DNA from 2 places in the Actinomadura sp. 1N219 genome. Region 2 is predicted to be linked to the other one. Evidence: riboswitches for the same ligand, from Rfam matches in the RefSeq annotation. Region 2 holds a riboswitch; the other holds the start of a gene.

Region 1 (15,129 bases), on a different contig from region 2:
GTGAGGCCGCCCTCGCGGCGGTGCGGGCTGTAGACGACGCAGTCGTCCAGCGAGAAGCCCATCTCCAGGACGGCCGTGTTGCGCCCGAGGTGCTGGTCGGGCAGGAACAGAACCTTCTTGCCCTTCCCGTAGGCCCAGTCCAGGGCGCGCTTGGCGTTGGACGAGGTGCACACCACGCCGCCGTGCCGTCCGACGAAGCCCTTGATGTCGGCGGACGAGTTCATGTACGTGACCGGGATCACGTCGTCGGCGACGCCCGCGTCCTCAAGGCTTTCCCAGCATTCCTCGACCTGGTCGAACGTCGCCATGTCGGCCATCGAGCAGCCCGCGCCGAGGTCGGGCAGGATCACCCGCTGGTGCCCGGCGGTCAGGATGTCGGCCGATTCCGCCATGAAATGGACGCCGCAGAACACGATGTACGGCGCCTCCGGACGGGCCGCCGCCTGCTGGGCCAGCTTGAACGAGTCGCCGGTGACGTCCGCGAACTGGATGACCTCGTCCCGCTGGTAGTGGTGGCCGAGCACGAACACCCGCTCGCCCAGGGCGGCCTTGGCGGCGCGGGCGCGCTCGACGAGCGCGGGGTCGGAGGCCGGCGGCAGCTCGCCCGGACAGTCCACGCCGCGCTCGGTGGCGGGGTCGGCGGCGCTGCCGAGGAGCAGCAGCGGAAGGTCGCGCACTGGGGTGGTCACGGCGTGTCTCCCTTCGGCGACGGGGCTTATCGTCGCTTTGACGACTAATGATGGCACATCCGAGGCCTGCCCATGATGTGACGTAGACCGCACCGTCCACGGGCGTTAGACATGGCCGGGAAGCGGAATGGGCCTATGGCGAGGTACGTTGTTCTACGGGAAGGGGCGTACGCGTCCTGGAGGACAAGCGACAGGCCGCCGCCGCGCGCGGCGCAGCGAGACCCGGGAGCTGAACATATGACGGTTTCAGGCGAGACCACGCAGGAGACCACGCAGCAGGGCGTCGTCCTCACCGACGCCGCCGCCGAGAAGGCCAGGGGCCTGCTCGAGCAGGAAGGCCGCGACGACCTTGCGCTGCGTGTCGCCGTGCAGCCGGGCGGCTGCTCCGGCCTGATCTACCAGCTCTTCTTCGACGAGCGGGAAATGGACGGCGACCAGATCCAGGACTTCGACGGCCTGGCCGTCCGCGTCGACCGGATGAGCGCCCCCTACCTCACCGGCGCCACCATCGACTTCGTCGACTCGATCGAGAAGCAGGGCTTCACGATCGACAACCCGAACGCGTCCGGCTCCTGCGCGTGCGGCGACTCCTTCAACTGAGCCGATCCGCCTGACGCGCGGGCCCGCCGGACGGGTCCGCGCCACCGAGCGTCGAGGGGCGGGCTGGGCTGACGCCCGGCCCGCCCCTTTCGCTGCCCTGGCTCCGGGCCCGGTCCGCAATCTCTCGGGCTGCGCTCCAGCGTCAATCTATGGTGCGATGGGAAAGTACTCTTTCCGGGTCCGTAACAGCCGGTGAACAGCCGGACGACCACCACGAGGAGAGCGACGCAGTGCGCATCGCCGTGACTGGCTCCATCGCGACCGACCATCTGATGACCTTCCCAGGAAGATTCACCGACCAGTTCCTGCCCGACCAGATGGACCGCGTGTCGCTGTCGTTCCTGGTGGACGAGCTGGACATCCGCCGCGGCGGCATCGGCGCCAACATCTGCTTCGGCATGGGCAACCTCGGCAAGGAGTCGATCCTCGTCGGCTCCGTCGGCGACGACTTCGCCGACTACCGCTCCTGGCTCGAACGGCACGCGGTCGACACCGCGTCCGTGCACGTGTCCGAGCTGCACCACACGGCCCGGTTCCTGTGCACCACGGACCAGGACCAGAACCAGATCGCGACGTTCTACGCCGGCGCGATGAGCGAGGCCCGCTCCATCGAGCTGCGGCCCGTCGCCGACCGCGTCGGCGGCCTCGACCTCGTGATCGTCAGCCCGAACGACCCCGAGGCGATGCTGCGGCACACCGACGAGTGCCGCAGCCGCGGCATCCCGTTCGCCGCCGACCCGTCCCAGCAGCTCGCCCGCATGGACGGCGCCGACGTCCGCCGCCTCATCGACGGCGCCGCGTACCTGTTCAGCAACGAGTACGAGAAGGCGCTCGCGGAGGAGAAGACCGGCTGGTCCGGCGAGGAGATCCTGGACCGCGTCGGCATCCGGATAACCACCCTCGGCGCCAAGGGCGCCGTCATCGACCGCAAGGGCGTGGAGGGCCTGCACGTGCCCGGCGTCCCCGTCGAGAAGGTCGTAGACCCGACCGGCGTCGGCGACGCGTTCCGCGGCGGTTTCCTGTCCGCGCTCGCCTGGGAGCTTCCGCTCGAACGCGCCGCGCAGGTCGGCCACACCATCGCCGCGCACGCCCTGGAGGCCGCGGGCCCGCAGGAGTACTCCCTGGCCCGCCAGTCGTTCCTCGACCGCTTCGCCGCCGCGTACGGCTCCGACGCCGCCGCCGACGTCGCTCCCCACCTCACCTGCCCGAACCCGTAAGGGGAAGCCAACGTAGAAGGGCCGCGCCTTCACGGCGCGGCCCTTCTACGTTGCGGCTCAGTACGTCCGGCGGATGTGGAATCCCCAGCCGCCCTGCTGGAGGGTCTCCTCCCAGACGAAGTCCTGCGACTTCATGCGGCACCAGGCGGGGACGTCGGTGCGGGCGGCGGCGTCGTCGGCGAGGACGGCGACGATCTGGCCGACCGGGACCTCGCGGATCCGCTCGGCCAGCATGATGATCGGGATCGGGCATTTGCGGCCGAGCGCGTCGATGACCAGGACGGGCGGCGGCGCGGCCGGCTCGGCGGCGGCGGGCGGCGCGGCGCCGCCCGCGGACGCCCCGCTCTTGGCGCGGCCTCGGAACCTCATGGGCGCGACCGCCTCCCTGTGTCGACGTTGCCCGACCCCGTCTCGAAGTCGTCCAGCGCTGTCCGGCGGAGGCGGCCGACGGCGCCGGGCAGCACGGTCAGGAACCGGTCGACGTCCGCCGAACGGACGCCACGCGGCAGCGATACCCGCACGTTCCCGTGGGTAATCACGCCCATCGCCTCCAGCACATGACTGGGACGCAGCGTATCCGCCGTGCATGAACTTCCGGAGGAAACGGCGAAACCCAGCCTGTCCAGTTCGGTCAGCAGCGCCTCGCCCTCCACGTACAGGCACGAGAACGTCACCAGGTGCGGCAGCCGCCGGACGGGGTCGCCGACGACCTCCACGTCGGCGACGGCACGCGGCACCTCCGCGCGGATGCGGTCCACGAGGGACGAGAGGCGCGCCGCGTCCGCAGCCATGTCCGCGCGGAACGCCTCCAGCGCGGCGGCGGCCGCCACGATTCCCGGGACGTTCTCGAACCCGGGCACGCGGCGCTGCTCCCGCTCGTCGTCCGGCAGCGGAGAACGCCACCGAGTGCCCTTGCGGACGGCGAACACCCCGACACCCGCGGGCCCGCCCCACTTGTGGGCGCTGCCGGCGAGGAAGGACCAACCGCCGGGGACGTCCGTCCGTCCCAGGGACTGCGCGGCGTCGACGAAGAGAGGCACGCGCGCGGCGCGACACGCCTCGGCGACCTCCGCGACGGGCTGGACCGTCCCGACCTCATGGTTGGCCGATTGCAGGCACGCGAGCGCGGTGTCCGGACGCAGCGCCGCCGCGAACTCGCCGGGGTCGACGCGGCCCGCCCGGTCGACGCCGACGACGGTCACCTCGCCGCCGTCGCGCTCGTGCGCCTCGGCGGCGTGCAGGACGCTGGAGTGCTCCACCGCGCTCACCACCAGGTGCCGCCCGACCCGCCGGCGCGCCCGGAGCCCGCCGAGCACGGCCAGGTGCACCGCCTGCGTGCCCGACGACGTGAACGACACCTCGTCCGCACGGGCGCCCAGGACCTCGGCCACCCGGGCGCGGGCCCGGTCGAGGAGCACCCGGGTGCCGCGGGCCGTCCCGTACAGCCGGGCGGGGTCGGCCCATCCGGCGTCGAGGGCCTCAAGGAGGGCCGACCGGGCCGCGGGATGCGGCGGCTCGGTGGACGCGGCATCGAGATAGACGCCCGGCGCGCTTGGATCGGCCACGCGGAAACACTAACCGGGCACCCGATCGGGGGTTCGCGCGACCCTCGCGCTAGTGTGTCCATCGCACATGTGACAACTGATCTCTCCGCCCGGCCGACCGGGCTTTCATCCGTGGGGAAGGCATTCCGTGAGTCCGACCCGCTCTAGGGAGCGGCGTACGCCTGTGCGCAGTCGCCGCGCATTGAAAAGCGCCGGCGCGCTGGGTCTGCTGGCGCTGTCAGCCACCGCGTGCAGCGGCAGCCGCCTGGGCATGCCCGAGCCGATCAGCGAGCAGGGCGAGCGCATGCTGCACCTGTGGCAGGGCTCCTGGATCGCGGCGTTCGCGGTCGGGGCCGTCGTCTGGGGCCTGATCATCTGGGCGATCCTGTTCCACCGCAAGCGCTCCGACGACCTGCCGCCGCAGGTCCGCTACAACATGCCGATCGAGATCCTCTACACGGCGGTCCCGTTCGTCATCATCGCGGTCCTGTTCTACTTCACGGCCCGGGACGAGAACTACGTCGAGAAGACCACCGCCAACCCCGCGGTCGTCGTCGACGTGACCGGGTTCCAGTGGAGCTGGCAGTTCGACTACAAGCAGAAGGACGCCACGGGCAAGGAGCAGCTCGTCGCGCGCGTCGTCGGCCAGCCCGTCGCGCCGAACGGGCCCGCGCCCGCCAAGCCGGTGATGACGATCCCCACGGGCCAGAAGATTCGTGTCCGCCTGCACTCCAACGACGTCATCCACTCGTTCTGGGTCCCGGCGCTGATCTACAAGAAGGACGTCATGCCCGGCTACGACAACGAGTTCGAGTTCACGGCGAACAAGACCGGCGTGTACGAGGGCCGCTGCGCCGAGCTCTGCGGTGTCGACCACAGCCGGATGCTGTTCCAGCTCAAGGTCGTGACGCCCCAGGAGTACACCAAGTACATCGCCGACTCGAAGGCCGCGCTCGCCGCCGGGGGTGCTCAGTGACCGCGACCAGTCACGCGCCCACCGCGACGCCCATCGGCCCGCGGACGAGCAAGGGCCGCATCCTCGCCTCGTGGCTGTCGTCCACCGACCACAAGGTGATCGGCTACCTCTACCTGATCACGTCGTTCTTCATGTTCCTGTTCGGTGGCGTCCTCGCGCTGGTGATGCGCGCGGAGCTGTTCGAGCCGGGCATGCAGGTCGTCAGCAACGAGCAGTTCAACCAGCTGTTCACCATGCACGGCACGATCATGCTGCTGATGTTCGCGACGCCGCTGTTCGCGGGCTTCACCAACGTCATCATGCCGCTGCAGATCGGCGCGCCCGACGTGGCGTTCCCGCGCATGAACATGCTGGCGTACTGGCTGTTCCTGTTCGGCAGCCTCATCGTCATCGCGGGCTTCCTGACCCCGGGCGGCGCGGCCAGCTTCGGCTGGTTCGCCTACGCCCCGCTGTCGGACGCGGTCCGCTCGCCGGGCATCGGCGGCGACATGTGGGTGATGGGCCTGGCGATGTCCGGGTTCGGCACCATCATGGGCGCCGTCAACTTCGTCACCACGATCCTGTGCATGCGCGCGCCCGGCATGACGATGTTCCGGATGCCGATCTTCACGTGGAACGTCCTGCTGACGTCCATCCTGGTGCTGATCGCGTTCCCGGTCCTCGCCGCGGCGCTGCTGGCGCTGGAGGCCGACCGCAAGCTCGGCGCACACATCTTCGACGCGTCGCACGGCGGCGCGCTGCTATGGCAACACCTGTTCTGGTTCTTCGGGCATCCGGAGGTCTATATCATCGCGTTGCCCTTCTTCGGCATCGTGACGGAGATCCTCCCGGTGTTCAGCCGGAAGCCGGTCTTCGGCTACATCGGACTGGTGTTCGCGACCATCAGCATCACCGGCCTGTCCATCACCGTGTGGGCGCACCACATGTTCGTCACCGGCCAGGTGCTGCTGCCGTTCTTCTCGTTCATGTCGTTCCTCATCGCCGTGCCCACGGGGGTGAAGTTCTTCAACTGGGTCGGGACGATCTGGCGAGGACAACTGACGTTCGAGTCGCCGATGCTATGGTCGCTCGGCTTCCTCGTGACGTTCCTGTTCGGCGGCCTCACCGGCGTCATCCTGGCGTCGCCGCCGATGGACTTCCAGCTGTCCGACTCCTACTTCGTGGTGGCGCACTTCCACTACGTCGTGTTCGGCACCGTGGTGTTCGCGATGTTCGCGGGCTTCTACTTCTGGTGGCCGAAGTGGACCGGCAAGATGCTGAACGACTTCCTCGGCAAGGTCCACTTCTGGCTGCTGTTCATCGGCTTCCACGGCACGTTCCTCGTCCAGCACTGGCTGGGCGCCGCGGGCATGCCCCGCCGGTACGCCGACTACCCGGACGAGTTCCACGGGCTGAACGAGATCTCCAGCATCTTCTCGCTCGTCCTCGGCGCGTCCATGCTGCCGTTCTTCTACAACGTGTACATCACGTGGAAGCGGGGCAAGCGCGTCGAGGTCGACGACCCGTGGGGCTACGGCGCGTCGCTGGAGTGGGCGACGTCGTGCCCGCCGCCGCGGCACAACTTCAACTCGATTCCGAAGATCCGTTCCGAGCGGCCGGCGTTCGACCTGCACCACCCGCATGTGGGCGCCAAGGGCGAGCTGGCCGGGACGAAGGGGGAGTAGCCGATGCGCGTCCAGGCGTTCATGTTCTACGGCTCCGCGCTGTTCTTCCTGGCGACGGACATCGTGTACTGGCTCTGGTCCGGTGACTGGACGGGCACGACGGCGCTGGGGATCTCGGTCGGGCTCGCCGGGCTCATCGGGTTCTACATCCACTTCACCGTCCGGCGGCTTGAGGCCGCCAACGGCGGCCCGCTGTACGAGGACGACCCCGAGGGCGACATCGCGGACGCGGCCGGCGAGCTGGGCTTCTTCAGCCCGCACAGCTGGTGGCCGCTGTTCCTCGGGCTGTCGGCCGCGGCCGTCGCGCTCGGCGTCGTGTTCGGCTGGTGGCTGGTCATCCTCGGCGCCGCCGCCACGCTGCTCTCCACGATCGGCCTGGTCTTCGAGTACTACCGGGGCCATTTCGCCCACTGATCACTTTCATCTGCGGTTGGCCCGCGTGTGTCCGGTTTCGTGAGGGGCCGGATGAAAGATATTCACTGATCAGTAAAAGAACCCCATGTGGGGCCGGTGTCCGATTTTTTCGGGTACCGGCCCTTTCACATACTGGGCGCCGTTCCAGCGACGTGGCTGGGGAGGCGGACCGATCGCCCAGTAGGACGACCGGGGGGACCACATGCGGGTGGGTGGCTCAGGACCGGGAGACCGGGGACGGCGGACGGCGGCCGTGCTCATCGGCGCCGGCATGGTCGCGGGCGCCGCGGCGTGCACGGGCGGCGGCGAGGCGGACGGCAAGGACGCGGTGGAGCTCACGGTGTCGCCGGCGGGCGGCGGGGGGCAGCTCAGGCCGGACAGCCCCATCACCGTCCAGGCGTACAGGGGCACCGTGGCGAACGTGACCGTGTCGTCGGGCGGCGGCCGGGTCGAGGGCGACCTGAACGCCGACCGGACGCGGTGGAGGTCGCGCTGGACGCTCGAGCCGGGCGCGACGTACACGGTCGGCGCGACGGCGGTCGGCGAGGACGGCAGGACCGAGACGGTCGGCAGCCGCTTCACCACCGCCAAGGTCACGAAGACGAACAAGATGACGATCGAGGCGCCGTACGACAAGGAGACCGTCGGCGTCGGCATCCCCATCATCATGCAGTTCGACCGCGCGGTGCAGGACAGGAAGGCGGTCGAGCAGGCGCTGGAGGTGCGGGCCGACAAGACCGTGGAAGGCGCCTGGCACTGGTTCAGTGACAAGGAGGTCGTCTTCCGGACGAAGCAGTACTGGCCCGCCCAGACCAAGGTGACGTTCCAGGCCCACCTCAGCGGTGTGCGCACCGGCGGGGACGTGTACGGCGGCAAGAACTACGCCGTCGACTTCAAGGTGGGCGACTCGCACATCTCCACGGCCGGCGAGGACAGCCACAAGATGGTGGTGAAGGTCAACGGGAAGAAGGCCCGCACCATTCCGACCAGCATGGGCAAGGGCGGGTCGGAGAAGTACACCACCACCAACGGCGTCCACCTGACGATGGCCAAGGAAGACCCCACCGTCATGACGTCCGACTGGATGGGGGTCAGCCCCGGAAGCCCCGGCGGCTACAGCCTCACCGTCTACAAGTCCGTGCGCATCTCCGAGAGCGGCGAGTACGTCCACAGCGCGCCGTGGTCGGTGGGCAGCCAGGGCAGCGCGAACGTCAGCCACGGCTGCATCAACATCAGCCCGTCCAACGCGAAGTGGTTCTACGGACTGGCGCAGCGCGGCGACGTCGTGACGGTGACCGGGTCGGACCGGGAACTCGAACCGGACAACGGCTGGGGCTACTGGCAGATGAACTGGAACGACTGGGTGAAGGGCAGCGCGCTGCAAAGGTCGGTGACGACGGCGCCGCGCGCGGACGCCGCGACGCTCTCCGCGCAGCAGCAGGGCGCGCAGCCGCCCGAAAAGCCGCGCGCCGGCGGGGACTGACCCTCGCTGGGGGGCTAGCGCAGCGGCGGCGGCTCTGGGACGTGGTGCATGCGCGCCCAGGTGCGCGCCATGGCGATCCGGTCGGGGCCTGACGGGTGCGTCAGCCAGAGCAGGTACTCCATGCCGTCGGGGTCCAGGTCGGAGATGTTGCGCACCGACAGCTCGTGCTGCATCGACACGAACGTCGACGGGTCGCGGGTGAGGTTCAGCGCGTGCGCGTCCGCGCGGGCCTCGATGCGGCGGCTGACGAGGTTCTGGACCGGGGCGCCGAGCTGCGTCCCGGCCGCCACCAGCGCGAGGACGAGCGCGACGGACCGCGGGTCCGCCGCCCCGGTCTCCCGCCGTGGGGGGCCGGTGGAGGCGACTCCCGCGCGGCGCAGGAGGCGCGGGGAGGTCGTCAGGAGGTACAGCAGGCACATGGCCCCGGCGATGCCGAGCGCGCCCACGAGCGTCCCGTACAGGACGTCGTCGCGCTTGGCGTGGCCCAGCTCGTGCGCGACGATCGACTTCACCCGGGCGGGCGGCGACTTCAGCAGCGTGTCGTAAAGGACGATGCGGCGCGTGGACCCGAACCCGGACACGTAGGCGTTCAGCGACGTCGTCCGGCGGGACGCGTCCGCGACGAGCACGTCCTCGACGGGCACGCCGTCCCGCTCGGCCATCGCGAGCAGGTCGGTGCGCAGCGGCCCCTGCTGAAGCGAATGGAACTTGTTGAACACCGGCTCGACGGCGATCGGGTAGATGAACGACACCAGCACGACGAGCAGGAAGCCTCCGGCGGCGGCGCCCGTCCACCAGTAGCGCGGGAAGCGGCGCACGACCGCATAGAGGAGCAGCAGGGCGATCGTGTAGATGACCCAGGTGACGGCGAGGGACTTGAGCTGGTCCACGAGCCACGCCGGCCAGGTCTGCGTCGACAGACCGTACCGGCGGAGCACCGACTCGCTCCAGATGTCGAACGGGAGCCCGGCGACGCGCAGCAGCGTCGTCAGCGCGACGATCGCGACGATGATCCGGAGGAAACGGCGGCGGGCGCGGGCGGTGACCCAGCCGATGAACCGCGCGCCGAGCGGCGTGAAGCCCAGCGCGAAGACCAGGACGAGTCCGACGACGAGGCCCGCGTAGGCGGGCGGGTTGAGGGCCGAGTCGAACGCCTTGGACCGGGCGATCTCGGACGGGGAGTAGTCGAGCGCCGGATCGGGCTCCACGCGTCCGCCGGGGACGGCGCCGGGCAGCGGGTTCCAGGGCGTCGTCAGGGCGAGGACGACCGCGACGGCGGCGAAGAGAACCGCGGCGGCCACGGCGGCGGCGATCCGCGGCGTCCGCATGCCGCCGGCCTCCTCGATCCGGGCGGTCGCGGGCTCGGCCCGTCCCTCGTCCGCCTCCGCGCTCATCTCAGCTCCCTCTTCACGTAGTCGCGCCATTGGGCGGTGAAGCCGTCCCGGGTGAGGCGCAGCACGTCGCGCAGCGCGGCCGCCTCAGGGACGCGCCCGGCGGTCCGGTAGAGCCGCACGAGCGTCGCCTCACCGTACCGGTCGGCGATCATCCGGCAGGCCAGCCAGGCCTCCTGGTAGGACTGCGAGAGGCGCGGCGAGCCGCCGGCGAACGCGGAGGCGGCGGGCAGCGCGGACGGGACCCGTCCCGCCGCGACCTCCCGGCGCAGCTCGCCCGCCGCCGCCCGGACGCCGATCGCCGACCCGCGGTAGCCGACGTAGTCGGCGAAGCCCTCGATGAGCCACTCCGGCGTGGTGCGGTCGTGGGCGGCGCCGGTGGCGACGTGCGTCAGCTCGTGGGCGAGGACGACGTCGCGCCCGATCTCGTTGAGGCGGCCGAAGGTGCCGGGGGAGATGACGACGCGGTCGGCGCCCCGGGCCGGGCCCGCGGACGGGACGGCGGTCGCGACCGCGGCGATCTCACCGAGGCCCGGCCCCGTGCCCGAGCCGGCGAGCGTGGACGCCAGGCCCGCGTCGGCGGGCACCAGCGCGACGGCCCGCCGCGCCCATCCCGCGCCGACGACGTCGCTGACGACCGGCACGGCTTCGTCCAGGCGTCGCGCGATCTCGCCGAGGCCGGGGGCGTCCCCGATGACCAGGCTCGCGTGGCCCTTCACCACCGACAGGGGGCCACCGTCCCAGATCTCGGCGTCGTCATGGAAGCCGTGGGACGAGCCGTCGCCGACGATCGTCCAGGCGCCGGAGCGCTGCGCCAGGGCCAGGTACTGGGTGCGGACCACGTCGCCGCGGTCGAAACCGCGCAGCTTGTAGCGCACTTTGACGCGGACGACGGTGACGCCGTCCTCGCCGTCCACGGCCTGGGTGGTGACGACCTGTTCGCGCCATCCGGCCAGCGGGAGCCTGCGGAGGTTGGCGTAGAGGCGGGACTGGGCGTCCTGGAACGCGGCGGGCGCGGAGCCGACCGTCGCGAGGAAGGCCGTCCGGTCGCCGGACCGGACGGCCCGCGCGCGGTTGCCGAGGACGGTCTCTGCGTCGCCGGCGTCGAACCGGCCAGCCGCCCTGGTCTCGCGGGGGCGCGGCGCCGCGTCGTCGCCGGAACGCGCGGCGAGCAGCCCCGTGACTCCGGCGAGCAGCGCCCCGGCCCCGCCCGCGCCGAGAGCGAGCGCCCCGCGCCGCGTGAGGGCGCGTCCGTGCGCGTCGCCTTCGCCGGAGCCGTCTTTCATGCGCGCGATCCTATGCAGCCCACAGGAGTGGGGAGACGGACGTCACGACTTGTAGTCGGGGTATCCGTAGCCGACGATGTCGCTGGTCGAGCGCTCCTTGACCTGGACGGCGTTGCCGGTGTTGCCCTCGACGGCCTCGATCGTGCCGTCGTCCACCTTCTTGATCACCATGCCGACGTGCCGGATGTCGCCGCTGGACTTGCCGCCGTCCCACGCGTAGAAGACGATCGCGCCCGGCCTCGGCTCGGTGCCCCAGCGGCCGTTGGCCTGGAACCAGCGGGCGTGGGCGACGGTCCAGGCGTCGCTGCCGATCTGGTCGGTGAAGCCGATCTGCTCGCCGATCCAGGAGATGAACATGTCGCACCAGTTCGCGTCGCTGTAGCCGCCGAGGGAGCCGCCGTCGCGGGCGAGCGTCTCCTGGGCGCGGGACGTGCCCATGTACCACTTCTGGAACTTGGTCTCGCCGCCGCCGTCCTCCTCGATCCCCACCTGCGACCTGGCGAGCTTGATGGCCTCAGCGGCGGTGGGCCGCGACTCCTCGGATGGCGCACCGGACGGTTTCGCGGGCGCGCCGCCGCGCTTCACGGCGTCGCCCTTGCCCTTGGCGGCGTTGGGGCTCTTGCGTTTGAGCTCGTCCTTCTTGCGGTCCTTGGACGCGGTTCCGCGCGCGTCCTTCCCGGCGGTCGCCAGCTCGGAGGACGCGTTCGTGGCGGGCGGCGAGCCGAACGGCAGGACCGACGCCTGCGCGGTGGCCGCGGCGGTGCCGAGGACGGCGGCGCCGACGACGACGCCGCCGGTCGTCCGCCATGTGATGGTCCGGGCGCTCGGCTTGCGGTGCCTGCCCGGGGTCTTCTTGCGGTGGATGCCTGGCACGGGGGGATCTCCTCGACTTCCATGCCGCCTACCGGGTTAGCTGACGGGTTCGGGCGTGGAAGCCGCCCTACGGCCCGCACGCGGGCAGGCCGATTCACCCCGAGAGGACAGGTGGGTCCCCGGCTTCGCGTCCCGCCGCGCTTTGCAGGGCGGTCCGCGGACTCGGCGGTGGCGGCCCGGGGGCGGGCGCGCCGGTCGGTTGGGGGGATACTCCGGCGAGCGGAAACGCCGGCGCGGAGCGCAGAGGTTATGCGGGCGTGGCCGCACTGGGGCGACCACGCCCAGGTAACGCTGCGGTTTCACTCCTTCGTTCTTCCAGACGCCTACCGGGTTAGCTGACGGGTTCGGGCGAGGAAGTGGCCCTACGGCGGACTCTCACCGGGTCGTCCGGGAGAGGCGCGCCGATTCACCCCGGGCGCCGGACATTGCCCGTCCAGGGACGGTCCCTGGACTCCGGCGTTATGGGTCCCCGGTTCCGCGCGTCGGCGGATTCGGCGCTGCCGCTGCGATCCTGGGGGCGATATGGGGCCCGTGCGCGGGACCTGTCTCCCGCGTGCGAAAGAGCGGCGCGTGATGTTGTGTGCGGACGGCGGCCCGTCACCGGGGACCGTCCGGCGGCCTGACCTCCGGGATCGCCGTGGCAGCGCTCTCAGCGCCATGCACGCTGCGGGCGTGCGCACGGTGGGCGGGGTCGGGCGAGGTCTGCGTGAGACCGTCGCGGCGCCGTCGCGGCACCGCGGGACGACGCGTGGAGCGCGCCGCCGGGGGGAGACGGCGCGTGGCTCGCGCCGCCGGCACGCGGCCGATGAACGTGCCGCGTGGGCCGTGGCGCTTGGTGAGCGCCGCGGGGACACGGCGTCTGGACGGCGCCGTGAGTGGTACAAGGTACCAAAGCCCCAACAGAAGGCAAACCCCCACAAAATCAACAACGGACCAGGTCAAAGCCTGGTCCGTTGCCGAAGGCGGTCCGTCCGGCCGCGTGCGGGCGCCGGACGGGCGGGGCGTCAGGGACGCCCGGCGCCGTAGTAGTTGCTCAGGTAGTAGCCCGAGGTGATGTTCACGACCTGGACGGTCTTGCCCGTGCTGGGGGCGTGGATCATCTGGCCGCCGCCCACGTACAGGCCGACGTGGCCGAGCCCGCTGAAGAACACCAGGTCGCCGGGCTGCAGGTTGCTCTTGGCCACCCGCTTCGTGGCGGCGTACTGGGAGTTGGTGGTGCGGGTGATGTTGACGCCCGCCGCCGCCCACGCCTTCATGGTCAGGCCCGAGCAGTCGTAGGAGCCGGGGCCCTCGGCGCCGTACGAGTACGGCTTGCCCTTCTGCGCGTAGGCGAAGTTGAGCGCCTCGCGGGCCGGGCCGCTGGCGGGGCCGTTGTAGGTGCCGCCGACACCCCCGCCGGACGACGTGCCGCCGCCGAGCCGCCGGACCAGCGCCTCCTGCTTCCCGACCTTCGCGTCCAGCTCCTTCTTCTGCTTCTTCAGCTCGTCGGTCTTGGCCTTCACCTCGTCGTAGGCGGCCTTGGACACGGCCTGCTCGCGGCGCAGCCGCTGCGCGGTGGCCAGGAACTGGGTGAGCTGGGAGCTGCGCTCCTGCGACAGGTGCGAGAAGACCGCCGCCTGGTCGAGGACGGCCTGCGGGTCGCCGCTGCCGACGAAGCCGGTGACGTCGGTCGACTCGCCGTTCTTGTACGCGTCCGCGGCCATCTGGGCGATCTTGGAGCGCTGCTGCTCGAAGGTCGCCTCCTCCTGCTTGCTCGCCTTCGACGCGGCGTCGAGCTTCTTCTTGGCGATCTTGAGCTTCTCGTTGAGCTGGTTGTACTGCTCGACCTTCTTGTCCATCTCCTCGTTGAGCTGGGTCAGCTTCTTCTGCGCCTGCGCCCTGGTCGGTCTGGGATCGGCGCTTGCGGGCGCCACCAGGGGAGACGCGAGGGAGGCGGTCACGGTCAGGCAGGTCAAAGCCGCCAGGCGACGGGAGATGCCGCTGTTCGCCGAGCCGCCTCTACGGTCACGCCGCTGCTCCGGTGCCCCGATGAGTTCTTTGGCCACGGTCGGTTTCGCCCCTCTCGTCCACGACGTCAGCGGACGACATTAGCGAGGGTCAACAACCGTCACAACCGATACGTCACTCTTTGATCGACATCGTTGGACATTGTCCACCTTCTGTTACTTCGACCTCACTGAGTGCGAAACTTCCCTTATCGGGACCTTATGGCCGCCTTATGGCCTGGCCGCCTCATGACCTGCCGAGTCGCCGGAGCAGGAGCGTCGACGGGCACGGCCGGGCGTTCGCGCGCCGCGCCGCGTCGGCCACCTCGCGGTCCGACGACACCACCACGACCGCGCGGCCCTGCGGCTCCGCCCGCACCAGCTCGCCGATCAGCTCGTCCGCGGTCTGCCCCGGGCGGCTGAACAGCACCCGGACGCCGCGCGGCGCCGCGATGGCGACCGGCGCGTCCAGCTCCGCGCCGTCGAACACGCACGTCACCTCGGCGCGGGTCTGCGCGGCGAGCCCGCCGAGCCCCGACAGCAGCCGGGTGCGCTGGTCCGACAGCGGCAGCTCCCCGTACCCGGTCTTGGTCACGTTGTAGCCGTCCACGACGAGGTGCACGCGCGGCAGCGTCAGCAGCCTGTCGAGCAGCTGCGGGTCGCTGTCGGACAGCGCCCGTCCCGGGAGCGCGCGGTGCGCCTGCCGGTCGGGCTCCAGCCCGCCGACCGCGTCCGCGGGACGCTCGATCGTGGACGGCAGCGCCAGCTCCCGCCGGACGCCCTGCGCCGCGTCCACGAGCGTGTCGAGCAGCATCCGCAGCCGGACGTCCTCGACGTTGCGGCCCTCGCGCGCGGCCCGCTTGGCGGCCTCCGCGGCGGCCTCGGCCTGGGCGGCGCGGGCGCGCAGCTTGCGCAGCTCCTTCTCGGACGCGGCGGTCGACTCCCGCGCCTCGGCGAGCGCCCGCTCCGCCTCGCGCGCGGCCGCGCCCGCGCGTTCCTCCGCCGCC
Region 2 (15,129 bases):
CCAGCACCGACGCGACCTGGCCGATCGCCGAGGAGCTGGCGGCGCGGCTGCCCGGCGTCCGCGCCGTCCACCTGGACGGCAAGGGGCGCGGCCGGGCGCTGCGGCACGTCTGGGGCGGCAGCGACGCCGACGTCGTCGCCTACATGGACGCCGACCTGTCCACCGACCTGGACGCGTTCCTGCCGCTGGTCGCGCCGCTGATCTCCGGGCACAGCGACCTGGCCATCGGGTCCCGGCTCACCCGCGGCTCCGCCGTCGTCCGCGGGCCGCGCCGCGAGGTCGTCTCCCGCTGCTACAACCTGCTGCTGCGCGCCGCGCTCGCCGCCCGGTTCACCGACGCGCAGTGCGGCTTCAAGGCCGCCCGCACCGAGGTCGTCCAGGCGCTGCTGCCGTCGGTCGAGGACGAGGAATGGTTCTTCGACACCGAGCTGCTGCTGCTCGCGGAGCACGGCGGGCTGCGCATCCACGAGGTCCCCGTCGACTGGGTGGACGACCCCGACAGCCGCGTCGACGTGCTGCGGACCGCTCTCGACGATCTGCGCGGCATGGCCCGCGTCGCGCGCCGCATGCTCACCGGCGCGTTCCGCGCCCCTGTCGGCGGACGGCCCCGGCCGCGGCTGCCCGCCGGGATGGCCCGGCAGCTCCCCGCGTTCGCCGTCATCGGCGCCGTCAGCACGGCCGCGCAGCTCGTCCTGTTCGTCCTGCTGCGCCTGGTCATGGGGCCGCTGTGGGCGAACGCGCTGTCCCTGGTGGTCACCACAGTCGGCAACACCGCCGCCAACCGCCGCTTCACCTTCGGCGTCACCGGCGCCCGCCACGCGTTCCGCCACCAGGTCGAGGGCGGCGCCGCGTTCCTGCTCGGCCTCGCCCTCAGCACCGGCGGCCTGGCCCTGCTGGACGCCGCCGCGCCCGGCGCCGGACGCGCCGTCGAGATCGCCGCGCTCGTCACCGCCAACGCGCTCGCCACCCTGCTGCGGTTCCTGCTGATGCGCGCGTGGATCTTCCACCCGCGCCGCGTCCCGGCGGCCGGGGAGACGGGAGGGACGCCGTCATGACCACCGTCACCGCGCCCGCCGGAACCCACCGTCCCGCCGCCCGCGACGGACGTGCCCGGCGGCTCCTCCTCGGCCCCGCCGACGATCCTCGCTGGGCCCGTCCCGCACTGTGGGCGATCATGGCCGCCGCGTGCGCCCTGTACGCGTGGGCGCTGCCGGACGCCGGACACGCCAATTCCTATTACTCCGCCGCCGTCAAGAGCGGCACCCAGAGCTGGACGGCGCTCTTCTTCGGCTCCCTGGACGCCGGGAACTACATCACCGTCGACAAGCCCCCGATGTCGCTGTGGGCGATGGGCCTGTTCGCCCGCGTCCTCGGGTTCAACAGCTGGAGCCTGCTGCTTCCGCAGGTCGTCGCGGGTGTCGCCGCCGTCGCCGTCCTGTATTCGACGGTCCGGTCGGCGTTCGGGCATGCGGCCGCGCTCATCGCGGCCGGTGTCCTCGCTCTCACCCCGATCACGGTCGCGATCAACCGCGACAACAACCCCGACACCCTGCTGGTCCTGCTGCTGGTCGCCGCCGCGTGGGCGGCCCAGCGCGCCATCGCCACCGGACGGCTGCGGCCGCTGCTGCTCGCCGCGTTCCTCGTCGGCTGCGGCTTCAACACGAAGATGCTGCAGGCGTTCCTGGCCGTCCCCGCGCTGGCCTTGGCCTACCTCATCGCCGCCCCGCCCCCGCTCGCGCGGCGCATCGGACACCTGCTCGCCGCGGGTGCCGTCCTCGCCGCGTCGTCGCTGTGGTGGGTGCTGGCCGTGGACGCGATCCCCGCCCGCGCCCGCCCCTACGTCGGCGGCAGCACCGACGGCACCGCCTGGGACCTGGTCATCGGCTACAACGGCCTCGGCCGCGTCTTCGGCGAGACCGGCGGCGGACCAGGCGGCCCCGGCGGCGGACCCGGCGGCGGACCCGGCGGCGGGCCGGGCGGGGCGGGCGGCTCTGGCGGCGGACCGGGCGGCCCCGGTGGCGGCGGCGGGTTCGGCGGGCAGCCCGGCGCGGGACGGCTGTTCAACGACGTCCTCGGCGGCCAGATCTCCTGGCTCGTCCCCGCCGCCGTCATCGCCCTCGCCGCGGGCCTGCTCCTGCTGCGGCGACGTCCCCGCGCCGACGCCGCACGCGCCGCCCTGCTGCTGTGGGGTGGATGGCTCGCCGTCCACTACGCCGTCTTCAGCTTCGCCCAGGGCATCTTCCACCCCTACTACTCCACCGCCCTGGCACCGGCGATCGCCGCGCTCATCGGCGCCGGAGCCGTCCTGCTGTACGGGGCGTACCGGCGCTCGGCGGCATGGTCGTGGGCGCCGCCCGCCGCCGTCTCCGTCACCGGGGCGTGGGCGTTCGTCCTGCTGGACCGCACCCCGTCCTGGCATCCGTGGCTGCGGTGGGTGATCGCCGCCGCCACCGTCGCAGCCGTCGCCGCCCTGCTGGGCGGACGGTTCGTCCGCCGCGCCGGTGCCCCCGCCGTCATCGCGGGGCTCGTACTCACGGCCGTCGCCGCGCTCGCCGGGCCGGGCGCCTATGCGGTCTCGGCCGCGTCCACCACGTCCAACCCCACCAACCCCCTCGCCGGACCCGCGGCGGCCCAGCGCGGCGGACCGCCCGGCATGCAGGCCCGTCCCGGCGCCATGCCGCCCTCCGCCAGGCTCGCGCCCCCGCCCGGAACCGCACCCGGCGGAGACCAGGACGGACGCGGGCGACGGCCCACCGGCCGGTCCGGACCCGGCGGCCGGGTCGACGCTCGGCTGATCTCCTACCTGGAGAAGAACCAGGGTGGGGCGACGTGGCTGGTCGCCGTTCCCAGCGCGATGTCCGCGGGCTCGATCATCCTGGAGACCGGACGTCCCGTCATCGCCATGGGCGGCTTCACCGGAGGCGACCCGGCGATGACCGTCGCCAAGCTCCAGCGCTATGTCGCGGAGGGCAAGCTCCGCCACATCCTCATCGAGGCAGGAGGCCGCATGGGGCCCGGCCGCACCGACGCGGGCGTCACCGCCTGGGTCCAGCGGAACGGGACGCCCGTCAACGCGCGCGAGTACGGCGGCTCCTCCTCCGGCTCCCTGCTCTACAGGCTCGGGTGAACAAGTATTAAGGGCCGTCAGACCGGTCGGTCTGACGGCCCTTTTCGGCCGGTTCATGGTCAGGACTTGTTGTAGGTCCGCTTGGCCCAGAGGTAGGACGCGACGCCGATGCCGGCGCACCAGGCGATGGCGATGACGGCGTTGTTGTCGATCGGGGTGCCGAGCATGAGGCCGCGGACGGTCTGCATGATCGGGGTGAAGGGCTGGTACTCGGCGAACCAGCGCAGGGCGGTGGGCATGGAGTCGGTGGGGACGAAGCCGCTGCCCAGGAAGGGCAGGAAGACCAGGGGCATCGGGGCGTTGCTCGCGGCCTCGGGCGTCGGGGACTTCAGGCCGAGCGCGACCGACAGCCAGGTGATGGCGACGACGAACAGGGTGAGCAGCCCGGCGGCGGCCAGCCACTCGACGGCCGTCGCGTTGGGGCGGAAGCCCATCGCCAGCGCGACGCCGACGACGACGGCCATGCTGAGCAGCTGCTGGACGACGCTGGCGACGACGTGCCCGGTCAGGACCGAGGCCCGGGAGATCCGCATGGTCCGGAACCGGGCGATGATCCCCTCGGTCATGTCGGTGGCGACCATGACGGCGGTTCCGGTCGCGGCCGTGGTCGCGGCCATCAGCAGGATGCCGGGGACGACGTAGTTCACATAGGTGCCGCGGTCGCCGCCGATGCCCGCGCCGAGGGTGCTGCCGAAGACGTAGACGAACAGGAACAGGAAGATCACGGGCATGGCGACCAGCTGCACGGTCATGGACGGGTAGCGGACCAGCCGCTTGAGCTGGCGCCGGACCATGGTGGAGGAGTCGCGGGCGTCGAGGGCGAGGGTGTTGGCGCTCATCGGGGGGTCTCCGTGTTCTGGTCGGCGGCGGTGTTCTGGCCGGTGAGGGTGAGGAAGACGTCGTCGAGGTCGGGGGTGTGGACGCCGAGGTCGGCGGGTTCGACGCCCGCCGCGTCCAGCCGGGCGAGCAGGTCGCGCAGTGCCGCGACGCCGCCGTCGGACGGGACCTGCAGCGTGAGCCGGTCGTCGTCGGACGGGTCCAGGAAGCCCTGGCCGAGGGCGGCGAGCGCGGTCTTGAGCGCGTCGTCGTCGGTGAACCGGAGGGAGACGTGGCCGCCGGGGATGAGCCGCTTGAGCTCGTCGGCGGTGCCTTCGGCGATCAGCCGTCCGTGGTCGAGGAGGGCGATGTGGTCGGCGAGCTGGTCGGCCTCCTCCAGGTACTGGGTGGTGAGGAAGATCGTGGTGCCGGCGGCGACGAGGTCGCGGACGATGCCCCACATGGTGCGGCGGCTGCGCGGGTCGAGTCCGGTGGTGGGCTCGTCCAGGAAGATCAGGCGGGGGTCGCCGACCAGCGTCATCGCGAGGTCGAGCCGCCGCTGCATCCCGCCGGAGTAGGTGCCGGCCGGCTTGCGGGCCGCGTCGACCAGGTCGAAGCGCTCCAGCAACTCGGCGGCCTTGCGCTTGCCCGCCCGCCGGGGCAGGTGCTTGAGGTCGGCCATGAGGAGCAGGTTCTCCTCGCCGGTGAGCAGCTTGTCGACGGCCGAGTACTGCCCGGTGACACCGATCGCGCCGCGCACGTCGTCGGCCTGGCGGTTCAGGTCGTGTCCCGCGACCCGGACCTCGCCGCCGTCGGCGCCGATCAGGGTGGACAGGATCTGGACGGTGGTCGTCTTGCCGGCGCCGTTGGGCCCCAGCAGCGAGAAGATCGTTCCTTCGGGGACGGCCAGGTCGATGCCGTCGAGCACGACCTTGTCGCCGTCCTTGCCGGGATAGGACTTGCGCAGCCCGGTCGCCGCGATGGCCAGGTTCGTCATGGTTCTGCTCCTTCAGAGGCTGCGGGCGGTGATGTCGCCGTGGGAGGTGGTGGCGCGGATGTCGAGGTCGTTGGCGCCGTCGTTCTTGAGGGCGTTGCTGACGCGTCCGTGGAAGGTGCCGGCGTCCAGGGCGGCCGAGACGCCCGCGGCGGCGGCGACCGAGATGTCGCCGGACTGGGTGCGCAGGACGATCGTCCCGCCCGTGGCCTCGGCGATCTGGATGTCGCCCCGCTGGGTGCTGATGTCCGCGGGGCCGTCCAGGCGGCCGATCTCGACGTCGCCGTCCATCGCGGTGAGGCGGACGCCCGCGGCCTCGTCGATCTTGATGTTGCGGTAGGCGCCGGCGAAGGCGACCTCGCCGAGGCGGCCGACGGTCCGGAGCTCGGCGCCGGACGTGGTCGCCTCGCCCCGGGAGCCGGCGGGCAGCTTGACCGTCACCGCGACGGCCCCGGACGGGCCGAAGGGTCCGCTCCCGGGCGGCGTCGTGATCCGCAGGACGCCGTCGCCGTAGTGGACCGCGGTCTGCTCCGCCGCCTTCACGTCGCGGCCCTTGGCGGCGTTCGCGGGCCGGACCTCGACCGCGGTGTCGGCCCGGTCCGCGGCGATGATCTCGACGCGTCCGGCGGGGATGTCCACGACGGCGGAGATCGGGGCCGGGGTGGGGAAGGTCTGCATCGTGCTCTCCTTTGCGTTCACTGTTTCTGACATTCGAAACGCTACGTTGCTTTCCAAATCTCTGCAACAAGTACGTTGCACTGGAGCAGCATCTACGCAGGTGAAAGCAGATAAATCATTGCAACGGTCTTCGCGAGTAATGCAACGACTGATGCTCACACATTGCAATGAAGGGAGGTCAACGCTATGGTGGGACGGGTCGCACACCGCCACGAGGACCATCGAGGAGATCGCGAATGCCCGGAGGCAGGCTCACCCAGCAGGACCGGAGGCAGATCGCGCTGGGGCTGGCCGACAACCTCCCCTACGCGGAGATCGCCCGCCGCCTCGACCGTCCGACCTCGACGATCACGCGCGAGGTGATGCGCAACGGGGGCCCGGTCGGGTACCGCGCCGACCTGGCCCACCGCACCACCGAACAGCGCGCCCACCGGCGGCGGCAGGCCGCCCCCCGCGGGGTGGAGGCGGAGCCGCAGCCCTACGGGCGCGACGCCGAGGCCGTGCGCGAGGCCGCGGAGAAGCTGACCACCGTCCTCATGGTCGGGGGGTTGCCCAAGATGATGGCCCGGGTGCTGGCCTGCCTGTACACCACCGACTCGGGCAGCCTCACCGCGTCCGAACTCGCGCAGCGGCTGCAGGTGAGCCCGGCCTCCATCTCCAAGGCGATCACGTACCTGGAGGGCCTGGAGCTCGTCCGCCGGCAGCGGGACGAACGCCGCCGCGAGCGCTACGTCGTCGACGACGACCTGTGGTACCAGTCGATGATCCGCAGCGTCCGCTCCAACGAGGAGTTCGCGCAGGCCGCGCGCCAGGGCGTCGCGGCCCTCCGGCCCGGCACCCCGGCCGCCGCCCGCCTTGAGAACGCCGCCCGCTTTCTCGACTTCGTCGGCGAGAGCCTCCTCCGCGCCGCCGAGCAGGCCCGCGACGTCCTCTACACCCCCACCGAGACCACCTCGGAAGCCACCGCCGAACCACCTCCCGCCCCCCAATAGCCAGCCGCCCACGCTTCGCCGCCGCTCAGGCGTCGTGGCTCAGGGGTCGTGGCTCAGGCGTCGCGGAGGAGGTTCGCGATCTCGGTCTGGCCCTTGCGCTCGGCGTGCCGCAGCGGCGTCACGCCCTCGCGGTCGGCGAGGGCGGGGTCGGCGCCCGCTTCGAGGAGGAGGGCGACGACCCGCTGGTGGTCCGCGCCGCCGTCGCCGAGGATGACCGCCTCCAGCAGCGCGGTCCAGCCGAGGTCGTTGACGTGGTCGACCTTGACGGACGTCGTCCGCAGCACCTCCCGCACGTACGCGGCGTGCCCGCGCTCGGCGGCCGGGATCAGGGACGTCCCGCCGAACCGGTTCACCACCGTGTAGTCGGGCTTCGCCGGGATCAGGATCCGGGCCATCTCGACGCTGCCGGTGACTCCGGTCACGAGCCAGGCGCTGTCCTTGGTGTCGTCCTGGGCGTCCGGGTCCGCGCCCGCCTTGACCAGGACCTTCGCGGCTTCGACGTGGTCGCCGCGTGCCGCGAGGAGCAGCGGGGTGCGGCCCTGACCGTCCCGCACGGACGGGACGGCCCCGGCGGCGAGCGCGGCCTTTACCGCCGTCGCGTCACCCCGTCCGGCGGCGTCCAGCAGATCCTTCCCCGCGCGGGATGTGCCGGCCGGGGCCGCCGGCGCCGACGCCGAACCGGACGGTGAGCCGGACGCCTTGGGCGGCGGGCCGGAGCCGCAGGCCGTCGCCACCGCCAGGCCCACGAGAAGGACGGCGGCCGCCGCACCCCGTCCGCCCCCGAGACCGTTCATGCTCTCCTCCTCGCCGATGGCCGTCGGATTCGCTCAGCCGAGCTGCCCCTGGACGGCGCGCAGCCCGGCCTGCGCGATGCTCTCGTCGATGTCGCCCTGCGGTGCGCCGCCGACGCCGATCCCCGCGATCGGCGAGCCGCCGGAGGCGACCGGGACCCCGCCCGCGAGGAACAGCGTGCCCGGGATGTCGCGGACGGTGGGCCCGTTGCCGGTCGCCCCGCCGGTGAGCCTGGACGTCGGCTGCCCGAACGACACCGCCGTGAACGCCTTGCGCTTGGCCGACTCCACGGTCTGCGGCCCGGCGCCGTCGCCCTTGACCAGGACGCGCAGGTCACCGGAGCGGTCCACGATCGCCACCGCGACGCGCTGCTTCTGCTTGGCGGCCTCCTTCTGCGCGGCGTCCGCGATGGCGGTCGCGGCGGCGGTGTTCAACGTCCGGACCTCCTGGACGGCCTGCGGCGCACGCCCCGCGGCCGAGGCGTCCGGGGCGGCGGACGCGGTGCCTGCCGAGAAGGCGACCGCCCCCGCGACCACGGCGAGCCCGGCCGCCGTCCCTGCGACCGTGCGAACCCGGATCCTCGGCCTGCGCTGCATGTCGTTCATCGTGTTCCTTCCCTGGTGATCGCCGATGTCTTCAAGCCTCGCGGGGGACGCGGCCCGCGCCATCGCGGGAGCGGTTGAGCCGGGCGAATCCATCGATGGACGGCCGGATCAACCGATCGGGCGATGCGCGGCGCGCCGGTGCGAGGAAGGCTTGCGCCGATGCGGTGAGGGGAGACAGCAGACGTGACCAGGACCGAAGGCCGGATCCGCCTGGCGATGCACGCGGGGTTCTTCCTGCTGCTCGCCGCGTCGGCGTCCCGCCTGGTGGTCAGGCACGGGCTGGACGGTTCGACCCCGGCGCTGCTCGCGCTGTGCGGGGTGCTCGGCGTCGGCTACGCGGTGGGCGTCGTCCTGTGGGACGTGCTCGGCCGCCGCGGCCGCCTCGCCTGGCTGGCCGCCGTGGTCGTGTGCTGGCTGGCCCTGGTGATCGCCGCCCCGAGCTTCGCCTGGTGCGCGGTGCCGCTGTTCTTCGTCGCGCTGCGGCTGCTGTCGCCGCGCGCCGCGCTCGCCGCCGTCGTGGTGCTCACCGGCGCGGTGATCTTCGCGGGCGTCTACCTGGCGGACCGGGTGGACCCGAGCCTGGTGCTCGCCCCCATCGCGGTCGCCGCGATGGCGGCCGTCATCTTCCTGGAGCTGCAGCGACTGATCGACGAGCTGGTCCGCACCCGCGGCGAGCTGGCGGACACGCAGCGCGCGGCCGGGGTGCTGGAGGAGCGCGAACGGCTGTCCCGCGAGATCCACGACACGCTCGCGCAGGGCCTGACCAGCATGGGGATCCTGCTCCAGGCGGCCGACCGGCAGTGGGACGCGGCGCCGGACGATGCCCGCCGCCATCTGCGGCAGGCCGCCGACGCCGCCGCGGCGAACCTCGACGAGGCGCGCCATTTCGTCCGGGCGCTGGCCCCTCCCGCGCTGGCGTCCGGGTCCCTGCCCGCGGCGCTCGCGGACCTGGCGGGCGAGGAGGCCGAGGGCCCGCGGGTACGGTTCCGGACGGAGGGGGACGAGTTCCCGGTGGACGCCGACGCACAGGCGGCGCTGCTCCGCGTCGCGCAGGCCGCCGTCGCCAACGCGCGCGAGCACGCCGCCGCGGCCACGGTGATGATCACGCTGACCTATCTCGACGACGCCGTGTCCCTGGACGTGGCCGACGACGGCTCCGGCTTCGACCCCGGGACCGCCACGTCCGCCCAAGGACGCGGGTACGGGCTCCGCGCCATGCAAGACCGGCTGGCCGAGGTCGGCGGCTCCCTCGCGGTCGAGAGCGCCCAGGGGTCCGGGACCGTCGTCGCCGCCACGGTCCCCCGGGAGACGGCGCCCGCGCCGGGGCCGGAGGACGGGAGGTGACCGTGGTACGCGTGACGATCGTGGACGACCATCCCGTCGTCCGGGCCGGGCTGCGCGCCCTGCTCGGCGGCGAGCCGGACATCGAGGTGGTCGCCGAGGCGGTGGACGGCGAGGACGCGGTCCGGCGGGTCGGGCTCGTCCCGACCGACCTCGTCCTGATGGACCTGCAGCTCGGCGAGGGCATCGACGGCGTCGAGGCCACCCGGCGGATCCTCGCGCTGCCGGACCCGCCGCGCGTCCTCGTCCTCACCACCTACGACTCCGACGCCGACATCTCCCGCGCGGTCGCGGCCGGCGCGGCCGGCTATCTGCTCAAGGCCGGCCCGCCGGACGAGCTGTTCCGCGGCATCCGCTCGGCCGCGCGCGGCGAGACGGCGCTGTCGCCGCGCGTCGCCACCCGCCTGATGGACCGGATGCGCGAGCCCGCCCCCGCGCTCAGCCCCCGGGAGATCGAGATCCTCGAACTGCTCGCCGAGGGCCTGTCCAACCAGCGGATCGCGCGGCGCCTGTTCATCAGCGAGGCCACCGTGAAGACCCATCTGGTGCACATCTTCGCCAAGCTCGGCGTCGACACCCGCACGGCCGCCGTCACCGCGGCCGTCGAGCGCCGCCTCATCCGCCTCCCCGGCTGACCCGGTCAGTCGCGTCCCCCGGCTGACCCGGCCGACCGCCTCGACGGCTGACCCGATCAACCGCCTCGACGGCTGACCCGGTCGACCGGCTCGACGGCGATGGTGACGCGGAGGCCGAGGACGTCCGCGACGCGTTCCAGCGCCGGCAGCGGCGGCAGCCGGGAGCCGGACTCCAGCCGGGAGATCACCGGCTGCTTCAGCCCGGTCAGCTCGGCCAGCCCGGCCTGCGTGAGCCCGAGGGCGCGGCGGCGGACGCGGATCGCCGCCCCGATCGTCTCGTCCACGGAACACCTCCTTCCACCTCACACGGTCGCCGCGCACCGCCCGCGTCCCATCGGCCGATCGTCGCGAAAGGACGCGCCGTCCGGCCGACCCCCGCATCAACCCATCGGTTGATGCCGCAGACCCGGCGCATGAGAACGGCGGCCCGCGAACCCCGTGCACGCCACGGAAAGCAGGCCGTCGGCCGCTCGCCTTACGCATAATTTATTTGCCATTCTGATTTGCCGCCGCTCATTTCCTGTGTTTAGTCTCCGCTGCACCGGTCGAAATCCGGCCGGACGCCGAATCCCCGAAAAGGGGAGCCGGGGACCCAGGTTCGTTAGGGGTGAATCCGCTGGACGCCAGCGGTAGGGCCGTCTCCTGGCCCGAACCCGTCAGCTAACCCGGCAGGCGAAAAAGGAGAGGTGGACGCCGGTGCGAACGGGCATCCAGAAAACGATCAGAACGCGCGGCCGCCGGAGAACGCTGCTGGTGGGCACGGTGGTCGCCGCCGGGGTGATCACACCCCTGGCCGTCACCGCCGGGACCGCGGACGCGCCCGAGACCAAGACCCCGGCCAGGACCGCCGCCGCGCCGGTGATCGAGAAGGCGCCCGCGGCCGAGGCGCCGCCCGCGGCCAAGTCCCGCCCCTACGGGGTGGACGTCTCGCACCACGACCGCGGCTTCGACTGGAGCCAGCGGAAGCTCGGCTTCGGCATCGCCAAGGCCACCGAGGGCACCGAGCACAAGGACACGACCTTCATCCGCAACTGGACGCAGATCAAGCAGAACGGCCTGGTCAGGGGCGCCTACCACTACGGGCGTCCGGAGAACGATCCCGTCCGGGAGGCCGACCACTACCTCCGGGTGGTGACGTCCGCCGGGCTGCAGAAGGGCGACCTGCTCATCCTCGACCTGGAGACCACCGACGGCCGCTCGACAGACCAGGTGAACGACTGGGCCAAGCGCTGGCTGGAACGCGTCCAGCAAAAGACCGGCGTCAAGCCGTTCTTCTACAGTTCGCGTTCATTCGCGGAGGAGCACGGCAAGGGCCTTGGCGAATATCCGCTGTGGGTCGCGCATTACGGAAGGGCCCCTGGCAAGGTAAGCGCGCCTTCGCCGTGGAAGCAGTGGGCCATTCACCAGTACGCGTCCACCGACCATGACCACAACGTGGCCCGCCTGTCGGGAGACCAGCTCCGCCGGCTCGGCTACAACGCCGCCTGAGCCTCTGAGGATGGACGCGGGCGGGGCTCGACTCACCGGACCAGTGGGCGCCTTCCCCGGGGTAGAGCCCCGCCGTCCTCCTCTTCGGCGGCCGTTGTCTGGAGGAGGCGGTAGCGGCCCGGCGGTTCGCCGTACTCGCGGCGGAACGCCTTGGCGAACGCGAAGTCCGAGGCGTAGCCGACCCGGTCCGCGACGGAGCGCAGCGGCAGGTCGGTGGTGCGCAGCAGCCGTGCCGCGCTGGTCATCCGCCACCAGGTCAAGTAGGACAGCGGCGGGGTTCCGGCGAGTTCGGCGAACCGGCGCGCGAACGCCGCGCGGGACAGCTGCGCCAGATCGGCCAGGGACTGGACGGTCCACGGCCGTTCCGGCTCGTGGTGGATGCCGCGCAGCGCCGCCGCGACGGCCGGATCCCGGAGCGCCGCCGTCCAGCCGGTCGCCTCGCCGGAGGGCCGGTCGTCGAACCAGGCGCGCAGCGTGTAGAGGAGCAGGATGTCCAGCAGGGCGGGCAGCGCCGCGCCGAAACCCGGCCGCTGCCCCGCGCCGAGTTCCCGTTCGAGCAGCTCGACCGCGCCGCGCAGGGACGGGTGCCCGCCGCCTCGCGCCGGGATGTGCACGACGTCCGGAAGCTCGGCGAGCAGCGGATGGGACCGTGACCGGTCGAGCAGATAAGCGCCGCAGAGCATGTCCGCGCGCCTGCCGTCCATGCACGGGTCGGTGCCGTCGCTCAGGACGTCCTGGAGCGGGAAGCGCGCGGCGGTCAACGATCTGTGCGGGACGTCGGCGACGCCATGGCTCATTCCGCGCGGCAGGAGCACCACGTCCCCGGTGTCGAGGACGACGGGCGTCCCGCCGGAGGGGATCAGCCAGCACGAGCCTCGCAGGATCATGTGGAGGCCCGCGCCCGGAAACGCGGGGAAACGGAGGCCGAACGGCGCCTCCAGGACGGTGCGGGACGAGTAGGGCCGCCCGAGCCGGACGCTGGCGATCGCGTCGCTCAGCACGTCCAGCGACCCCGGCCCCGGCCCCGGCGACGGCGACGGCGACGGAGACGGGGGCGCCCCGCTGAGGGACGCCCCCATGCCGGTCCGGTCTAGAGAAATGTGCATGGATGTGAGACAGGTGAGCGGCCGGAATCGTGACCGGAATCCGGGGTCTTCGGTCAGGTCGTACCGGACACGTGATGGCTGCAATCCAGGATCGTCCGCGGGTTCCAGATACCGGTGCAGACCTGCAGGTCGACCTTCAGCCCTTCGGGGAAGTCGAGGTACGAGGTATGTGAGGTACCGCTTCCGTTGAGGGCCCACGACTGGTAGAGCCTGCCGTTGACTCCGAGAAAGGCAACCACGGCCTTGCCGTCGGGGTAGCCGTCATAGGCCGTCAGGTTGTCGCCGTTCGTCCAGAATCGCGCCGAGCCGACCTGGTGGTCGTAGTTGTCCCAGATGTGGGTCACGGCGTCGGCCATCGCGGTGCCCATGGACGCCCCGAGCATCACGGTGGCGGCGGCCGCCACGGTCGCCGCCCGGCGTGCTGACTTCCAGCGCATCAAGCTCCTCCAGAATTCAGATGATCTTCCAGGTCACGGTAGGAGCGGGGCGTGCGGGCCTGCCATGTCCGAGAATCCACCCGCCATGTCCATCCGTCTCAACAGCCCCGGCGGCGTACTGCGATTTGAGTAGTCGGGTGTCAGCAGGCGCACGACGACGGGGACCGGGCGGAGGGACGAGGGTTGGGGGGAACCGATCCCGATGTGGAGGCCCTGTCCCGTGGCTCTGTTTCTCTACCGCCTAGGTCGCCTCGCCGCCCGGCTGCGCTGGTGGGTCGTCGTGGCGTGGGTGGCCGTCCTGTGCGGGGTGGGCTTCGCGTCGACGACCGCGTCCGCGCTGCCGGAGGACTCCGGGGCCATGCCCGGCATCGAGGCGAGCGACGCGCTGAACCTCATGGAGCAGCGGTTCCCGGGCGGCGCGGAGAACGCGACCGCACGGATCGTGTTCGTCGCGGACGACGGGCAGCGCGTCACCGATGCCGGCAACCGCGCGATCATCGACCGGCTGGTCGGCGAGGCGTCGAAGGGCGACCAGGTCGCCGCCGCGGTCGGGCCGTTCATGTCGAAGGCGGTGAGCAAGGACGGCTCCACCGCGTATGCGACCGTCCAGTACACGGCGTCGAAGAACGACCTCTCCGACGCCGCCAAGCAGGATCTGCGGGCGGCCGTCGGCAAGGCCCGGTCGGCGGGGCTGACGGTGGAGGTCGGCGGCCCGGTGCTGGCCGACAAGCCCAAGGTCGGTGGGCCGAGCGAGGTCGTCGGCGTCGGGCTCGCCGCGCTGGTGCTGCTGATCACGTTCGGTTCGCTGGTGGCCGCCGGGCTGCCGCTGCTGACCGCGATCCTCGGCGTCGGCATCAGCATGCTGGCGATCCTCACGGTCGGCGAGGGCTTCGGGCTGTCCACCACCAGCAGCACTCTGGCGATCATGCTCGGGCTCGCGGTCGGCATCGACTACGCCCTGTTCGTCGTGTCCCGCTATCGCGAGGAACGGGGCAAGGGGCATCCGGCCGACGAGGCCGCGGGCCTGGCCGTTGGGACGGCGGGCTCGGCGGTGGTCGTCGCCGGGCTGACCGTGGTGATCACGCTGGCCGGGCTCACGCTGGTCGGCATCCCGACGGCGGCGCGGATGGGCCTGAGCGCCGCCGGGGCGGTCGTGGTCGCCGTGCTCATCGCGTTGACCCTGGTACCCGCGCTCCTCGCCTTCTGCCCGGACGCCGTGCTCGCCCGCCGGGTGCGGCGTCCGAAAGTCCCGGCTGACCCGGCCGGGGCGGAGGAGGCGCCGGACAACGCGGGGACGCGGTGGGCACGGTTCGTCCGGCGGCGTCCGGTGGTGGTGCTGGTCGCCTCGGTCGCCTGCCTGGTGGTGCTCGCCGTCCCCGTGGCGAGCCTGCGGCTGGGCATGCCGGGCGACGAGGCCAAGTCCACCGAGACGACCGAGCGCCGCGCCTACGACGCGCTCGCCGAGGGCTTCGGGCCCGGCTTCAACGGCCCGTTGACGATCATCGTGGACGCCCGCGGCGCGGCCGATCCGCGGACGGCGGTGAAGACCATCGCGGGCCGGATCCGCGCGACGCCCGGAGTGGTGGCCGTGTCCCCGCCCCGGTTCAACCCGGCGCGGGACACCGCGCTGTTCACCGCGACGCCGTCCACCGCTCCCACGAGTGAGGAGACCAAGGACCTCGTCGGGCACATCCGGGACGGACGGTCCGCGACGCAGGCCGGCACCGGGGCGGCGTTCCTGGTCAGCGGGACCACGGCGGTGGACATCGACGTCGCGCAGAAGGTGCCGGGCGCGCTCATCCCGTATCTCGGGGTCGTGCTCGGCCTGGCCTTCCTGCTCCTTCTGGTGATCTTCCGTTCGCTGCTCGTGCCGCTCAAGGCCGTGTTCGGCTTCCTGCTGTCCGTCCTCGCCTCGCTCGGCGCGGTCGTCGCCGTGTTCCAGTGGGGCTGGGCCGCCGACCTGATCGGCCTCCAGCAGACCGGCCCGATCATCAGCATGATGCCGATCGTGCTGGTCGGCATCATCTTCGGACTGGCCATGGACTACGAGGTGTTCCTGGTCTCCCGGATGCGGGAGGCGCACACCCACGGCGAGTCCGCCGGGGACGCGGTCGTCAC

The links. A riboswitch is a leader RNA that binds a small molecule or an ion and turns the genes downstream of it on or off. The one in region 2 is predicted to bind cyclic di-AMP.
Region 1: it holds a riboswitch for cyclic di-AMP, as region 2 does, so the genes downstream of both, ACH35V_RS09395 (CHAP domain-containing protein) here and ACH35V_RS30095 (glycoside hydrolase family 25 protein) in region 2, are expected to answer to the same signal.

What each region holds. Positions count from the first base shown of each region.
Region 1 covers NZ_JBIRAY010000002.1:133,664-148,792, reverse strand. Annotated here, with positions in the region: gene nadA (quinolinate synthase NadA) at 1-689, opposite strand, end outside; gene ACH35V_RS09445 (HesB/IscA family protein) at 927-1,289, shown strand; gene ACH35V_RS09440 (carbohydrate kinase family protein) at 1,520-2,506, shown strand; gene ACH35V_RS09435 (sulfurtransferase TusA family protein) at 2,564-2,875, opposite strand; gene ACH35V_RS09430 (cysteine desulfurase family protein) at 2,872-4,071, opposite strand; gene coxB (cytochrome c oxidase subunit II) at 4,235-5,026, shown strand; gene ctaD (cytochrome c oxidase subunit I) at 5,023-6,690, shown strand; gene ACH35V_RS09415 (cytochrome c oxidase subunit 4) at 6,694-7,104, shown strand; gene ACH35V_RS09410 (Ig-like domain-containing protein) at 7,358-8,587, shown strand; gene ACH35V_RS09405 (M48 family metallopeptidase) at 8,602-9,981, opposite strand; gene ACH35V_RS09400 (hypothetical protein) at 9,978-11,264, opposite strand; gene ACH35V_RS09395 (CHAP domain-containing protein) at 11,307-12,137, opposite strand; cyclic di-AMP (ydaO/yuaA leader) riboswitch at 12,147-12,285, opposite strand; cyclic di-AMP (ydaO/yuaA leader) riboswitch at 12,443-12,644, opposite strand; gene ACH35V_RS09390 (NlpC/P60 family protein) at 13,142-14,050, opposite strand; gene ACH35V_RS09385 (NYN domain-containing protein) at 14,370-15,129, opposite strand, start outside.
Region 2 covers NZ_JBIRAY010000011.1:201,478-216,606, reverse strand. Annotated here, with positions in the region: gene ACH35V_RS30150 (glycosyltransferase) at 1-1,055, shown strand, start outside; gene ACH35V_RS30145 (glycosyltransferase family 39 protein) at 1,052-3,127, shown strand; gene ACH35V_RS30140 (ABC transporter permease) at 3,187-3,966, opposite strand; gene ACH35V_RS30135 (ATP-binding cassette domain-containing protein) at 3,963-4,940, opposite strand; gene ACH35V_RS30130 (DUF4097 family beta strand repeat-containing protein) at 4,953-5,615, opposite strand; gene ACH35V_RS30125 (helix-turn-helix domain-containing protein) at 5,852-6,607, shown strand; gene ACH35V_RS30120 (ankyrin repeat domain-containing protein) at 6,661-7,401, opposite strand; gene ACH35V_RS30115 (heme-binding protein) at 7,435-8,004, opposite strand; gene ACH35V_RS30110 (sensor histidine kinase) at 8,188-9,348, shown strand; gene ACH35V_RS30105 (response regulator) at 9,351-9,980, shown strand; gene ACH35V_RS30100 (helix-turn-helix transcriptional regulator) at 10,037-10,264, opposite strand; cyclic di-AMP (ydaO/yuaA leader) riboswitch at 10,532-10,671, shown strand; gene ACH35V_RS30095 (glycoside hydrolase family 25 protein) at 10,677-11,468, shown strand; gene ACH35V_RS30090 (AraC family transcriptional regulator) at 11,501-12,547, opposite strand; gene ACH35V_RS30085 (hypothetical protein) at 12,628-13,011, opposite strand; gene ACH35V_RS30080 (MMPL family transporter) at 13,232-15,129, shown strand, end outside.